Regions from separate parts of the Pseudoalteromonas sp. P80D2 genome, predicted to be linked through region 1. Evidence: predicted binding sites of a transcription regulator. Region 1 holds the regulator's gene; the other holds the start of a gene.
What was found. The regulator ArgR, encoded in region 1, controls arginine synthesis, uptake and breakdown. The targets are predictions, from matches to a motif close to ANTGAATANNTATTCANT.
Positions count from the first base shown of each region.

Region 2: VRK28_RS04890 (OadG family protein) is a predicted target of ArgR. The motif match lies at 1,173-1,190, and genes of this name have one in related genera.

Region 1 covers NZ_JAZDAR010000034.1:12,737-20,436, forward strand. Annotated here, with positions in the region: gene VRK28_RS08975 (Fe(3+) ABC transporter substrate-binding protein) at 166-1,170, shown strand; gene VRK28_RS08980 (ABC transporter permease) at 1,248-2,882, shown strand; gene VRK28_RS08985 (ABC transporter ATP-binding protein) at 2,879-3,922, shown strand; gene VRK28_RS08990 (Dyp-type peroxidase) at 3,984-4,883, shown strand; gene argR (transcriptional regulator ArgR) at 4,880-5,347, opposite strand; gene mdh (malate dehydrogenase) at 5,573-6,508, shown strand; gene ispB (octaprenyl diphosphate synthase) at 6,598-7,569, opposite strand.
Region 2 covers NZ_JAZDAR010000026.1:17,845-25,544, forward strand. Annotated here, with positions in the region: gene oadA (sodium-extruding oxaloacetate decarboxylase subunit alpha) at 1-869, opposite strand, end outside; gene VRK28_RS04890 (OadG family protein) at 885-1,133, opposite strand; gene VRK28_RS04895 (DUF1328 domain-containing protein) at 1,668-1,841, shown strand; gene VRK28_RS04900 (hypothetical protein) at 1,893-2,084, shown strand; gene VRK28_RS04905 (hypothetical protein) at 2,786-3,709, opposite strand; gene VRK28_RS04910 (YcxB family protein) at 3,834-4,301, shown strand; gene csrA (carbon storage regulator CsrA) at 4,329-4,520, opposite strand; gene VRK28_RS04920 (aspartate kinase) at 4,614-5,831, opposite strand; gene alaS (alanine--tRNA ligase) at 5,838-7,700, opposite strand, start outside.

The DNA.
Region 1 (7,700 bases):
TTGCTGGTGGTTTTTACTCAATAACTGCCATGTGGGTGAGATATGTCTTACATGCAAATTCCTAAATGGCAGTTAGGTTGATTGAAATATAAGTTTAAACGGGTGCACTTTGCCCTAACTCTAGGTAAAATATTTTGATAATTGTTACTATTTAGGTGCTATAAAATGAAGAAAACAGCCTTAGTATTACTTAGCGCATTATTAAGCGCGCCTACATTTGCTGCAGATGTAGTAAATATTTACTCGTTTCGTCAACCATTCTTAATTCAGCCTATTTTGGATGATTTCACTAAGCAAACAGGTATTAAAACTAACGTGGTTTTTGCCAAAAAAGGGTTAATTGAACGTGTAAAGCGTGAAGGTAAGCACAGTAAGGCTGATTTAGTATTAACCTCTAATTTTAGTGCGCTGATTCAATTAGAGGACTTAGGCTTAACGCAATCAATTAATAGTGATGTGGTTAATGCGAATGTGCCAAGCACTTTTCGCGATGCCGACGGTCAATGGATAGCACTAACTAAACGCGTACGTAATGTTTACTCTGCAAAAGAGCGTGTTGGTGCACTTGCTGAATTAACTTACGAGGATTTAGCCGATCCAAAATACAAAGGGAAAATCTGCACTCGCTCTGGTAAACACCCTTACAATTTAGGTTTAGTTGCTTCTATGGTCGCTCACCATGGCGAAGCAAAAACTAAGCAATGGCTTGAGGGCGTAAAAGCCAATTTAGCACGTAAGCCGCAAGGTAATGACAGAGCGCAAGTAAAAGCCGTAAAAGAAGGTTTATGCGACCTGGCGTTAGGCAACAGCTATTATTTTGGCAAAATGATGCAAGATGAGCAGCAAAAATCATGGGCTGAAGCGGTTTATATTAACTTCCCTAACCAAACAAACCGTGGCTCTCATATCAATGTATCGGGCGTTGTTATGACCCGTTATGCTAAAAACCCTGAAAATGCCTTGAAACTGGTTGAGTATATGACCGACAATAAGGCGCAAAATATGTATGCTTCAGTTAATATGGAATACCCTGTAAAGCAAGGGGTTGCATTATCTGAGATGGTTGCATCATGGGGTGAGTTTAAAGAAGATAGTCTTCCTCTTGATGAGATCAGCAAATATCGCCCTGTGGCACTGAAGCTGATTGACGAAGTAAAGTTTGATTTATAACGAGGATATTTCTCGTAACACATTTTTATAAAAGCTGTTTTTTAACAGCTTTTATTTTATCTGGTATTAATCCACTTATGCATGTGAAGTTTTCGCTGTCGCGTTGGCAGCTTATAGCCTGGCTTATTGGCCTGTTGCTTGTTACGCCATTAGGCTTTTTATTATTTGAATCTCTGCAAGGAGATTCAGATGTATTTCAGCACCTTTTCGATACTGTGCTGTGGGATTATACCCGTAATACACTCATACTTATTGCAGGGGTAGGGCTGCTGAGCTGTGTAATTGCATTGCCGTTAGCTTGGTTAACTGCATATTGCGAGTTTCCTGGGCGTAAGCAATTTGAATGGGCGTTAATGCTGCCATTAGCAATGCCAACTTATCTAATCGCCTATGTGTATACTGACTTACTAGATTACGCTGGGCCAGTACAAATCGCCCTTCGAGACTGGTTTGGTTGGCAGTCACCAGACGATTACTGGTTTTTTGATATTCGTACATTAGCTGGGGCTATTATTATGATTGCCTTGGTACTCTATCCTTACTTATTCCTTATTTTTAAAACGGCACTCAGAGAGCAGTCTTTTAAACTAGTACAAGCTAGTCAGCTGATGGGGTTATCGCCATTACAAAGCTTTTTACGCGTTAGTTTGCCTCTTGGTCGTGGGGCTATTGTGGCAGGGGTTACATTAATCAGTATGGAAGCTATGGCTGATTTTGCTACCGTTAATTATTTTGCTGTCAGCACACTGACGACCGCTGTTTACGATACATGGCTTGGCTATTACTCATTAACCGCTGCGGCGAAAATTTCAGGCATTATGTTACTGATTTTGTTTTTAACCATCATGGTTGAGCGTTTTAGTCGTCGTAATCAAGCTGTGTATGAGCGTCAGTCAAGCGTTAACAGTGCAACCTTGTATCGCTTAAAAGGCAGTGCCGCATGGGCTGCAAGCTTGGCTTGCACAGTTGTGCTGGTATTGGCTTTTATCCTACCGGTTGGGGTGTTAGTTAAATACGCCATTGTCTATGCAGATGAAGCATGGAATGGGGCATTTTTTAATTACGCTTGGCAAAGTTTTAAAGTGGCTGTTGTGGTGAGTATTGCAACTATCCTATTGAGCTTATTGGTATTGTTTTATCAGCGCATTGCGAAACAAGCTTACCCTCTGATCCCAGGGCGTTTAGCAAGTACTGGCTACGCCTTACCTGGTACCGTATTAGCGATTGCTGTATTACTTCCATTAACTCAGTTAGATGATGCATTAAATAATTGGCTTGAGCCTTTTGGTTTATCACCAGGGTTACTTTTGAGCGGCACTTTATTTGCGATGATCTTTGCTTACGTTGTGCGTTTTTATGCGATTGCACATGGCGCACTTGAAAGCAGTTTTTTACGTATTAGCCCTTCACTTGATATGGCTAGCCAATCAATGGGCAAAGGGCCCTTACAAACCTTGTGGCGAGTACATTTACCGCTATTAAAACGCGGCATTTTAACAGCTGGCTTATTAGTGTTTATTGAATGCATGAAAGAATTACCGGCCGCTTTATTACTTAGGCCTTTTAATTTTGAAACCCTGGCCACCCATGTTTTTCAATATGTTAGTGATGAGCAATTGGAGCTTGCGTCAATTTCAGCCTTGTTTATCGTGTTAGTTGGGTTAATCCCTTTGTATTTCGTTAATCGTTCGATGGAGCAAAATCACTCATGAGTCATTTGATAATTAAAGACTTAGCTTATCAGTACAATGCGACTCAGGTGTTGAGTGAACTAAACCTCAATGTTGAACAAGATGAAATCGTCTGTTTGCTTGGCGCAAGTGGCTGCGGCAAAACTACTACCTTAAAGGCAATTGCCGGAATTTTACAGCCTGAGCAAGGCTATATGAGTATTGATTCAAAAGTGGTTAACGATAGCGGGCTGTTTGTTGCACCGGAAAAACGTAATATTGGCATGATGTTCCAAGACTATGCGTTGTTTCCTCATTTAACGGTAAGCGACAACATTGCGTTTGGTCTTAGCAATATGAGCAAAGCGCAAAAGCGCGAGCGTGTAGATGAAATGCTTAGCCTTGTTAAACTCGATGGTTGTGCACAGCGATATCCGCATCAGCTTTCTGGTGGCCAGCAGCAACGAGTGGCAATAGCCCGTGCACTTGCTTACAAACCAAGTTTATTATTACTTGATGAGCCATTCTCGAATATTGATACACAAGTACGTTTTGAGCTTATCGCCGATATACGCCGCATTATTAAAGCTCAGCAGGTTTCGGCGGTATTTGTTACCCACTCAAAGGAGGAAGCTTTCGCATTTGCCGACACGCTTGCGGTTATGCATGGTGGAAAAATCGCCCAACAAGGCTCTCCTGAGCAGTTATTTAGTCAACCTAACTCAAAGGTGGTTGCAGAGTTTCTTGGTACGGGCATATACTTAACGGCAAAAGTATTAACGCCAACTGAATACGAAACGGCGTTTGGTGTGGTTCACTCATTGACAGCGAACAATGCAGATTGTCAACAAGGTCAAGTGTATATAAGGCCGCATCATATTCAGTTGTGTGAAGCTGCGCACAGTGACGCAAACAGTTTAACTATCTTGCACAGGCGTTTTATCGGTACGCGTTATGTATATCGTATCAATATTACAGGGCAAGAGTGTGAAGTTGCTGCAGAGCAAGACCGCGTGTTAGCTGTTGAGCAGCCTGTAAAAATAAAAATAATGCCGCACACAGTCAATTTTTTTCATGATTAGTAATAAATAACAATCTTGAATCCTTGGCTTTGTGCAAATAACGAGAAGCTAAGGATTCACTATGGCGCAAGCGCAATCTGGGATTTGTGCTGAAGCAAACTTACATGGTTTGCACCTGTTTTTTAATGTTTACGATGGCCATGATGAGTCATTACGTAAAAAACTAAAACGCGTTAGCGTCATTCAAGATGAGTTTGCTGATCAGTTCTCAGAAGCCATGCTATCGTGTGTGGTTGCCCTTGGTGCTCAGTATTGGCCGCATATTTTGCCCGAGTTTATCCCTAGCCAATTGCAAAGCTTTCCGAATGTGACTCATAGTGAGCATGTGATGAGTGCTCAGCCATTTGACTTGTTTGTGCAAATTCGTTCAGACCGTGAAGATGTAAACCATCTATTTGCTCTGCAAATTCTAAAATTATTAACGCCGGATGTTGAGCTGGTGGAGCAGGTCCGTAATTTTCGGTTTTTAGATGGACGTGATTTTAACGGCTTTATTTATGCAGGCGATACACCTCATGGCCGTCAAAAGCGTAGTACAGCACTTATCGATAAACCGGGTCACTTTGAAGACCAAGGCAGTTATATTCATGTTCAGCGCTTTGTGCATGATTTGAGTGTCTGGCAGCATTTATCGTTGTCTGAGCAAGAGCAAATTATGGGGCGCACGCGTCTAGATAATACCTTGATTGTGCCTGCTGTAGAAACTAGTCATGCGGTTCGTAGTGAATTAAAAGATGAGCATGGCCAGCCACTATTGCTAAACCAAAGCATGCCATTTGGTGATGTGCATAAGCAGGGAATTTTAATGGTTTCGTGTGCTGCGCAAGGGGATGCGTTTGAGCAGGTACTAAAGAGTCGCTTGGGGCAGGGCGATTGCTATGATCATTGGCTCGATTTTACTCAAGCCGATATGGGATCTGCGTTTTTCGCCCCGTCAGTAAACTTCTTAAAGCAACTTTAAACGGTATCAAATAAAGTGCGCACGCGATCGAGCGTCACATCGATTTCAGAAATCTTCGCAGGGGCGATAAAAATAGTGTCGTCGCCTGCAATGGTACCGAGTACACCATCCGCCTTACCGAGTGAATCAAGTAAACGAGCAATTAATTGTGCTGCGCCTGGACTGGTGCGAATAATAATCATCATTTCGTTATGCATAATATCAATAACAAGCTGACGCAGCGGGCTTTTCGCTGTTGGCACACCCATTTCAGCCGGTAAGCAATAGACCATTTCTTGTTTTGCATTACGAGTACGTACTGCACCGAACTTGCTTAACATGCGAGAGACTTTACTTTGACTAATATTATCAAAGCCTTGCTCTTTTAATGCTTCGACAATCTCACCTTGTGAGCCGAAGTTTTCTTCTTTTAATAGCGCTTTAAACGCTTTGATCAGTGCTTCTTGTTTGTCTTGTGGTTGCATGTTGCCGTTTCTTTATTCATAAAATGTAGGGTAATTCTACACAACTCTGCATATTTATGCAGTATTAGTTTACAAAGTCGTCCAAAATGCTGTGTCTTTACAGCCAAGTTTACAACTATGGTCGAAATTATACGCGAAATAAGCAGGATAAATTTGTTTTTAGTCGCTAATTTCATTATCTTTAGGGCCACAAATATTTCCTACCTCAAATTACGGAGAATTCCAATGAAAGTTGCTGTTTTAGGCGCAGCTGGCGGTATCGGCCAAGCATTGTCTTTATTATTAAAAACAAGTTTACCTGCAGGTTCTGAATTATCGTTATACGATGTTGCCCCTGTTGTTCCTGGTGTAGCGGTTGATCTTTCTCACATCCCAACAGACGTTAAAGTTGAAGGCTTTGGTGCTGACAGCCTAGACGCAGCATTAGCTGGTTGTGATATCGTTCTTATCCCAGCGGGTATGCCACGTAAGCCAGGCATGGACCGTGCGGACCTTTTCAACGTAAACGCAGGTATCATCAAAACATTAGCTGAAGGCATCGTTAAAAACTGTCCTAAAGCGTTAGTAGGTATCATCACTAACCCAGTAAACGGCACAGTGCCAATCGTTGCTGAAGTATTCAAAAAAGCGGGTACTTACGATGCTAACCGTGTATTCGGTATCACAACGCTTGACGTGATCCGTTCAGAAGCATTTGTTGCTGAACTTAAAGGTTTAAGCGCAACTGACGTTAAAGTTCCAGTGATCGGCGGTCACTCAGGTACTACAATCCTTCCTCTTCTATCTCAAGTTGAAGGTGTTACTTTCACTGACGAAGAAGTTGCGGCATTAACTCCACGTATCCAAAACGCAGGTACTGAAGTTGTTAACGCTAAAGCGGGTGGCGGTTCAGCGACTCTTTCTATGGGTGCAGCTGCAGCACGCTTCTGTATGTCTTTAGTTAAAGGCTTACAAGGTGAAGAAGTAGTTGATTACGCATACGTTGCAGTTGAAAACGGTGACGCAGCATACTTCGCACACCCAGTTCGTCTAGGTAAAAACGGCGTTGAAGAAATCCTTTCTTACGGTGAGTTAAGTGCATTCGAAGAGCAAGCTAAAAACGACATGCTAGCTACACTTAACAAAGACATCCAAGAAGGTGTTGATTTCATCAACGGTTAATTCCGACAGGTGATAGGCGATTTTTTAAATCGCCGAAAACAAAAAAGCCTGCAAATGCAGGCTTTTTTAATGGCTCGAATAAATAGCGTTTAGTGATCGCGGGCAACGGCGATACGGGCCAAACTCTCTAGTGCTTGTTTGTACGGTGTATCTGGTAAGAACGCAATACAAGCAATTGCTTTGTCAGCTTCTTGCTCAGCTTTTTGCATTGCAAACTCAAGGGCCTTAGTGTCAGCTAATGCCGCTAGAATGCTCTCTAAGTGGTCCATACCATTACCAAGCTCAATTGCTTCGCGTACTAGCTTAACTTGCTCTGGTGTGCCTTTTTGCATTGCGTAGATAAGCGGTAGGGTAGGTTTACCTTCAGCTAAATCATCGCCAATGTTTTTACCAAGTTGCTCGGCATCAGCATTGTAATCTAGAACATCATCCACTAATTGGAATGCAGTGCCAAGATGCATACCGTATAAGTTTAATGCTTCAAGGGTTTGTTCGTCTTGCTCGGTAATAATTGCAGCAAGGCCGGTTGCAGCTTCGAACAATTTTGCCGTTTTGCTGTAAATAACCTGCATATAGCTTTGTTCTGTCGTGTCAGGGTCATTACAGTTCATTAGCTGTAATACTTCACCTTCAGCGATGACATTGGTTGCATCAGCTAAAATTTGCATGATTGGCATTTTACCTAGGCCAACCATAAGCTGAAATGAACGTGTATAGATAAAGTCACCCACCAAAACGCTCGCTGCATTACCAAACTCTGCGTTGGCTGTAGGCGTACCACGGCGCAAATGTGACTCGTCGACAACGTCGTCATGCAATAAAGTTGCGGTATGAATAAATTCGATGATAGTGGCAAGCGTAATATGGTCTTTGCCCTCATAACCAAGTGCTTTTGCCGCTAAAATGGCCAACATAGGACGAACGCGTTTACCGCCACTGTTTACTATGTATAAACCGAGTTGGTTAACCAATGCGACATCTGAGCGCATTTGGGCATGTATAAGTTGATTGACGTCATCCATTTCATTTTCGATTAACGTCTGGATAGCTTTTATATCCATTGATCTCCGAGCCAATATTTATGGGTATACGGGGCTGATTGTACAACAAAAAAAGCGCTTGCTCGATATTTTGTGATGATTCAGTAAAAAAACACTGTAAAGTTTTTTATTTGAGATCAATTTTGCCAAGA
Region 2 (7,700 bases), on a different contig from region 1:
CGACCATCAACACCTTTAAGGCTGCCTTCAAATGCAGCGTATTTCTTACGTACATCACGGAAATAAGCGGCAATTTCTTCTAACTCATTTAAATTAAGGCCGGTGTCACGCTCAGTGCCTTCTACAATTGAAACAATAGTTTCTGTGGCACTATGACCGTAGGTCATACTCATTGACGAAATAGCCGTATCAAGCATATCGATACCCGCATCGATTGCTTTTTGGTAAGTTGCAGTACTTAAACCTGTCGTCGCGTGGCATTGCATTGCGATAGGAATAGATACAGTTTCTTTTAAGCCTTTGATCAACTGCTCGCAATCATATGGCTTTAATAAACCCGCCATATCTTTAATACAAATTGAATGACAGCCAAGATCTTCTAGTTGTTTTGCCAGCTCAAGCCACATATCAAGCGTATGGACTGGGCTTACTGTGTACGAAATAGTACCTTGGGCATGAGCACCTACTTTAACTGCGGCTTTAATGGCAGTTTCAAGGTTACGTACATCGTTCATCGCATCAAAAATACGGAATACATCAACACCGTTTTTGTGGGCACGCTCAACAAACTTTTCGACTACATCATCAGCATAATGACGGTAACCTAGAAGATTTTGTCCACGAAGTAGCATTTGTTGCTTAGTGTTTGGCATTGCCGCTTTTAGCTCGCGAATACGTTGCCAAGGATCTTCACCTAAATAACGGATACACGAGTCAAACGTCGCACCACCCCATGATTCAATTGACCAATAACCCGCATTATCGAGTTTTTCTGCCATGGGTAGCATGTCGTCTAAGCGCATACGCGTTGCCAAAAGAGACTGGTGTGCGTCACGCAATACTAATTCGGTTAATTTTAATTTAGCCATGTTTAAGCTGCCCCGTTATTTTTGTTTATTTCGAAATTGAGCAATTGCAGCGCTGATTGCTGCAATATGTGCCTGTGGCACACCCTGTTGAGGTTGAATTTTTGCTGTACGCGTAGGTTCTACAGTTGCAGGATCATCAAATCGACCCACTACCTTTGACATTAAAGTGACTGCTGAAATCAAAATAGTCAGAAAAACAAACACGCCTACCATGCCTGTCACCATCAAACTGGCCGCAGTGGTGAGTAATCCACCTATATCCATACGACTCCCCTCGCTTACTTAAAATAAAAAGTTATTTTTGTTAAATAATTATGCACCAATAATAACAAACAAAATTCATTTGTATAGCACCATTGTAAATTGGTAAAACCAATTAAATTTAAAATAACATGACGCACATATAATTAACACCCTACTATTAGCGCATTTAAAGCCCCGTTATAGATGATATAAATAGTCAATATAGCCAGACGTTATATGTTCAGCTATTAACCAACCGTAGTAAAAAGCCTAAAAACCACGCACAACAAGGCGTTAGAGCTATCCACTTAAAATAAAGTTAAATTGGTCTTACCAATAACCACAGCAATTCTCTTTTTCCTCATTCATCTCAATATGAAAAAATATCACTATGAATAAGTTACATGCTTACTCGTAAAAGTTACCAAATGATGAACCCTATAAAGAACGACAAAAACACACAACCCATTGAAATATATAAAATAAAACTTCTGGCACAGAACTCGCTTCAGTTACATCGAACTTAAGAAAATTTAAATAGCCAAGGAGACCACTATGTTACGCTGGACAATTACTTTTTTAGTTATCGCGTTAATCGCAGCAGTGTTAGGTTTTGGCGGTATCGCAGGAGCCGCTGCAGGCATCGCTAAGATTATCTTTTTTATATTTTTAGTATTACTAGTTATTTCGCTGGTATCAGGAGCACTTAGAGGCAGTGTCCCTAAGTAGTTAAAAGCAGATAACCACTTACTTTATTTTAAATTTACAAGGAATTTCATTATGAAAAATTCAACTTTAAAAGCCGCTACTATCGCCCTATTTTCAGGTTTATTCATCATGGGTTGTGAAGACAACTCTGCTGAAGACGCAGGTGAGCGTATTGATGAAGCAATTACTGATACACAAAATGCAGTTGAAGATGCATGTGAAGAAGTAAAAGAAGGTGTTAACGCAGAAGAAACTAACTGCTAATAACACACCTTACTTAAGAAAAGCGGCCAAGTGCCGCTTTTTTGTGTATGTAAGTTAGCGAGTTAGCGAGTTAGCGAGTTAGCGAGTTAGCGAGTTAGCGAGTTAGCGAGTTAGCGACTCTAGGCTGCCTGCAGCTTGTGTCAAGCAGCTTGCTAACTTTACTCTTTCCCCTAGAAACCCGCTAACTTGTTGGGTGTCGCTCCGCTCTACCCTACATCATGTAGGTCGCCATTTATGGCGACACATAACCGCTAACATTGACGGGCTAAAGCCCGACCTACAGCCGCATTAATCCAGAGAACCGCGCGAAATAAATTTCACGCCTACGAGGGATAAACCCGCAGCTACCTTAGGCTCGCAACTTTACTCTTTCCCCCTAGAAACTCATTAATTTGTTGGGTGTCGCTCCGCTCTACCCTACATCATGTAGGTCGTCATTTATGGCGACACATAACCGCTAACATTGACGGGCTAAAGCCCGACCTACGACTTACACGTAGATTTAAGAAACATCGCGCAAAATAAATTTCACGCCTACGTGAGCCTCAAACTCGATAACTTTACTCTTTCCCCTAGAAACTCGCTAACTTGTTGGGTTTCGCTCCGCTCTACCCAACCTACGAGCTCTTTTGTTTTAATCTGATAGCTGACGGCTGAAAGCTGATAGCTTCTTTATCTAGAAACTCGCTAACTTTAAGCTTTCATTTACAACCCGTTGTGAGGGGCTCGTTTGTCGTTACACTCGCTATATGCCACTGGCCGTCAATAAAACTCACCTTAGCTACATCGCTAACGGCAAAATCACCGGGGACATTTAAACGCGTTAAGTTGCTCGCTAACTGCTGCTGGCAATATGGGCCGGTATCGCCATGCATTACAAGTACAGGCTTATTGGTGTGCTTTGCGAAGTCGCTGATAGCATCACGGTACACTCTAAATGCATCACAATTAGAACGTTGTGACTCGCTGCAAGCGGGTTTACTGGTCGGGTGGTAAATATCAGCCTGAAAACCAAATACATAGGCCTTAGCATCTTGCTGAACAAGTGCTTGTTTCAACCAAGTTAAGTTGTACTTATCACGTTTGTCGGCGGCATCTAGTGCCGCGTTTTTATCACTTTTTAAAATTTGTGAGCGACCATTAAAAGTGCCCGGTATATGCAAAGTGCGAAACTCAATGCCATCAAACTGCCAGCGAGCATTTTCTAGCATTTCAGCTTGGGTTGCATAACCCTGAAGTTGTTGTGTTTTTTTTGTATAAGCATCGTCAAACATCAAGCCTTTAACAAAGCTTAGCCGTTCAAGCTCATCAAAACGCACCGATAGTTTTTCTCGGTCGCAATCGGTCCATTCATTATCACCTGGGGTGTAAATAAAAGGCTGCGGGGTCAACGACGTCAATAACGCTTTATTAGTTTGCAAAAGCTTATTCGTGCAAGCAAACGCTCCTGATTTCATATCACCAAGATGCATTAAAAAGCCATGAGGTGTTGCTGCGATTGCCTTGGCAATTTTTCCATCTTTGCCGAGATTGATTTCATCAATCGGGGTGTATGGCATATCGCCCATAACTAAAAAAGTATTTGTGGTCATTGCAAGTGCTAATGACATTGAACTAACAAACATACAACTTACACCTTTAAAATACGCATATCTTAAGCTCTCACAATGACAACTAAATGAAAACCAACTACAGAAGATTTTTTCTATCAATGTTAAACTGCCGCCAGCAAATTAAGTGAGCCTACGAATGACATTAAGTACAACTTACAAATTAGATAAACCGTATTATTACGAATGCTTTGATGAGTCTTTACCTTATTCATCTCAAGCCAAACCCAAATACCCGTTGTTGGTATTATTAATAACCTTAGGCTTGTTGGCTTTTTATCAATTAGATAATCATTATTTAGGCAGCTTTATGATTATGCTTGCCGTGGTTGAGTGCTTATCGTTTTATTACAAGCGCCCATGGTGGGTCGCAAGACAAATGATGAGTCGTGCATCAGGTAGCGAAGTCACTGTCGTATTTGATGATGAAGGCGTTAAAGCCGAAAACCCGCATAAAAGCTACCAATTAAGCTGGCAACAAATTAGTGAGATCATTGAAACTGAGCGAGGTTATATTTTAAAGGCTCAGCGCGGTATGCAATATATTTCTAAACAAGCGCTAAATGATGAAATAACAGCTGAACTAAATAAAAGAGCCACTCAGTGAGTGGCTCTTAAAAATATCTGTCGCTGATTAAACGTTGCCCGGATTTGGGTTAGATTTCTCTGCTTGGATTCGCATGTAGATTTCTTCACGATGTACTGATACATCTTTAGGTGCATTTACACCAATGCGAACTTGATTTCCTTTAACACCAAGAACAGTAACTGTTACTTCGTCACCGATCATAAGGGTTTCACCTACTCTACGAGTTAGTATTAGCATTCTATTGCTCCCATGTTCCAAAAAATTAAAAGATTCCGCGTCAAAAACATTCTAATGAAATATAGACTTAAAAGTAAGTAAAAACTCTAGATCTTATTCATTTTCAGTTAAAAAAACTTTGTGTAGCGCACGTACAGCCAGTTCTAAATACTTTTCGTCAATTAAAACTGATATCTTTATTTCTGATGTCGATACAAGCATCACTTTGATGTTTTCATCGGCAAGGGCATTAAAAAATAAACTTGCCACACCAGAGTGAGATTTCATCCCTACACCTACTGCAGACACCTTGGCAACATTGCTGATCCCTTTTATAGATTCTGCGCTGATACCATCTTGGTTACTGGTCAAAATTTCAAGCGCTTGCTCAAAATCATTCGTGTGCACAGTAAAAGCATAGTCTATTTTTTCAAAGTTATGATTAACTTGATTAATCATATCTATTTCGATGCCGAATTCTGCAAAAAGTTTCAAAATTTTTGCAAGGTTTTCCGTTCCTTGGTGCACGCCATTAACGTAAATCAGACTTTCGTCACGATTAAAGGCGATACCCGACACAATGTTTGCTTGCACATCCGGCTCCTCAAAACTGATCAAGGTCCCTTGATCCGGGTTAAAACTCGATAACACTCTGAGCGGTATATTATATTTTCCTGCGGCTTCGACACTACGAATATGTAGCACCTTAGCCCCAAGGCTGGCCATTTCGAGCATTTCTTCGAAGGTGACATGGCTCATACGTCGCGCATTTGGTTCAATACGCGGGTCGGTGGTATATACCCCATCAACATCAGTGTAAATTTGGCATTCGTCGGCATTGATAGCACCTGCAATCTCAACCGCAGAGGTATCTGTTCCACCGCGACCAAGCGTAGTGATATTGCCTTCAATATCACGGCCCTGAAAGCCCGCTATAATGGCAATACGGTTATGCTCAAGTTCATGCTTAAGACGAGTCGCAGCAATCTCTTCAATGCGCGCTTTGCCAAACATATTATCGGTGCGAATGTTGACCTGATCAGCAAGCAAGCTTACCGCTGAGTGACCACGTTTGATGATAGCCATTGCCAGCAGAGAGACTGACACTTGCTCACCGGTGGTTAGCAATACATCAAGCTCACGAGCACTAGGTCGAGAATCGATTTGTTTAGCGAGTTTAATTAGACGGTTAGTTTCTCCCGACATAGCCGAGAGTACCACCACAACTTGATGGCCTTGTTGCTTGGTTTTTACAACAAGGTCGGCGACTGCCTCAATTCGCTCTATTGAGCCAACTGAGGTGCCACCGAATTTTTGGACGATAAGTGCCACTAGTAGTTAAGAACGCTCAGATAACCAACCAGTTACACTTTCTAAGGCTGCAGCTAGGTTCTCTGGCTGAGTACCACCAGCTTGTGCCATATCAGGACGACCACCGCCCTTACCGCCTACTTGTGCAGCCATGTGATTTACAAGCTCACCGGCTTTCACTTTACCTGTTAGGTCTTTAGTTACACCTGCAATTAGGCTTACTTTATCGCCATTAGCTACGCCAAGGGCAATAACACCTGAGCCAATCTTCGTTTTCAGGTCATCAACCATGCCACGTAGTGCTTTAGACTCAGTACCTGCAACATCAGCAACCAGTAGTTTAATACCGTTCACTTCAACAACAGAGTCAAGTAACGATGCACCAGCCGCACTTGCTAGCTTGTCGTTAAGCTGTGCAATTTGCTTCTCAAGGCCTTTTGATTTCTCAAGTAACGCCGTTACTTTTTCAAGTACTGTGCTGCTATCACCTTTAACTAGTGCTGCAACATCGTTTAGTTGTTGCTCTTGCTCACTTACATAAGCAACCGCTTCAGCACCTGTTACCGCTTCAATACGGCGGATACCGGCTGCGATACCGCTTTCTGATACGATTTTAAATAAACCGATATCACCTGCACGCTTAACGTGAGTACCACCACATAGCTCGATTGAGTAGTCACCAATGGTTACTACGCGAACTTCGTCGTCGTATTTTTCACCGAATAATGCCATTGCACCTTTTGCTTTAGCATCTTCGATAGCCATTAGCTCAGTTTCAAGAGCAAAGTTACGACGGATTTCATCGTTTACTGCGCGCTCGATTTGGCGTAATTCGTCTTTTGTTACCGCTTCAAAGTGAGAGAAGTCAAAACGTAAACGCTCAGGGTCAACAAGTGAACCTTTTTGATTTACGTGCTCACCTAAAATTTGACGTAACGTTTCATGTAAAATGTGTGTTGCAGTGTGGTTTTTCTTGATGCTATCGCGACGAGCTGCATCAATTGTTGCCTCTGCTTTATCGTTTGTACCAATACGGCCTTGTACACGACCATGGTGTGCAAATGCATTACCAAGTTTCGTGGTGTTAGTCACTACAAACTCACCGCCAGCAACTTTTAACACACCTGTGTCACCAACCTGACCACCTGATTCAGCATAAAACGGTGTGCGGTCTAAGATTGCGATACCTTCTTGACCATCTTCAAGTACTGAAACCGATTGACCTTCAGAGAAAAGTTCAACCACAGTACCTGTGTAATGTTCTGCATCGTAACCTTTAAAGTCTGTGTGTTTTTCAGACTTAAGTTGTTGGTTGTAATCAGCACCAAACTTACCTGCTTGCTGTGCTTGCTTACGCTGAACAGCCATACACTCTTGGAAGCCGTGCTCATCAATCGTCATGAAACGCTCGCGCGCAACGTCAGCCGTTAAATCAGCTGGGAAACCGTAAGTGTCGTAAAGTTTGAATACTAAGTCACCTGGGATCACATCACCTTCGATGTCAGTTAGGCTTTCTTCTAAAATAGCCAGACCACGCTCAAGTGTTTTACCAAACTGCTCTTCTTCGATACGCAGTACTTTTTCGATAATTTCTTGTTGTTTAGCAAGCTCTGGGTACGCTTGACCCATTTGCTCAATTAGTGCAGCAACTAGCTTGTAGAAGAATGCACCTTTCGCGCCTAGCTTATTACCATGACGAACGGCACGACGAATAATACGACGTAGTACATAACCACGGCCTTCGTTTGATGGCATAACGCCGTCAGATACTAAGAACGCACACGAACGAATGTGGTCAGCCACAACGCGTAACGATTTATCGTCTAAATCTTGTGCGTTTGTTACTTTAGCCGCTGCTGCAATTAGAGCTTGGAATAAATCGATTTCGTA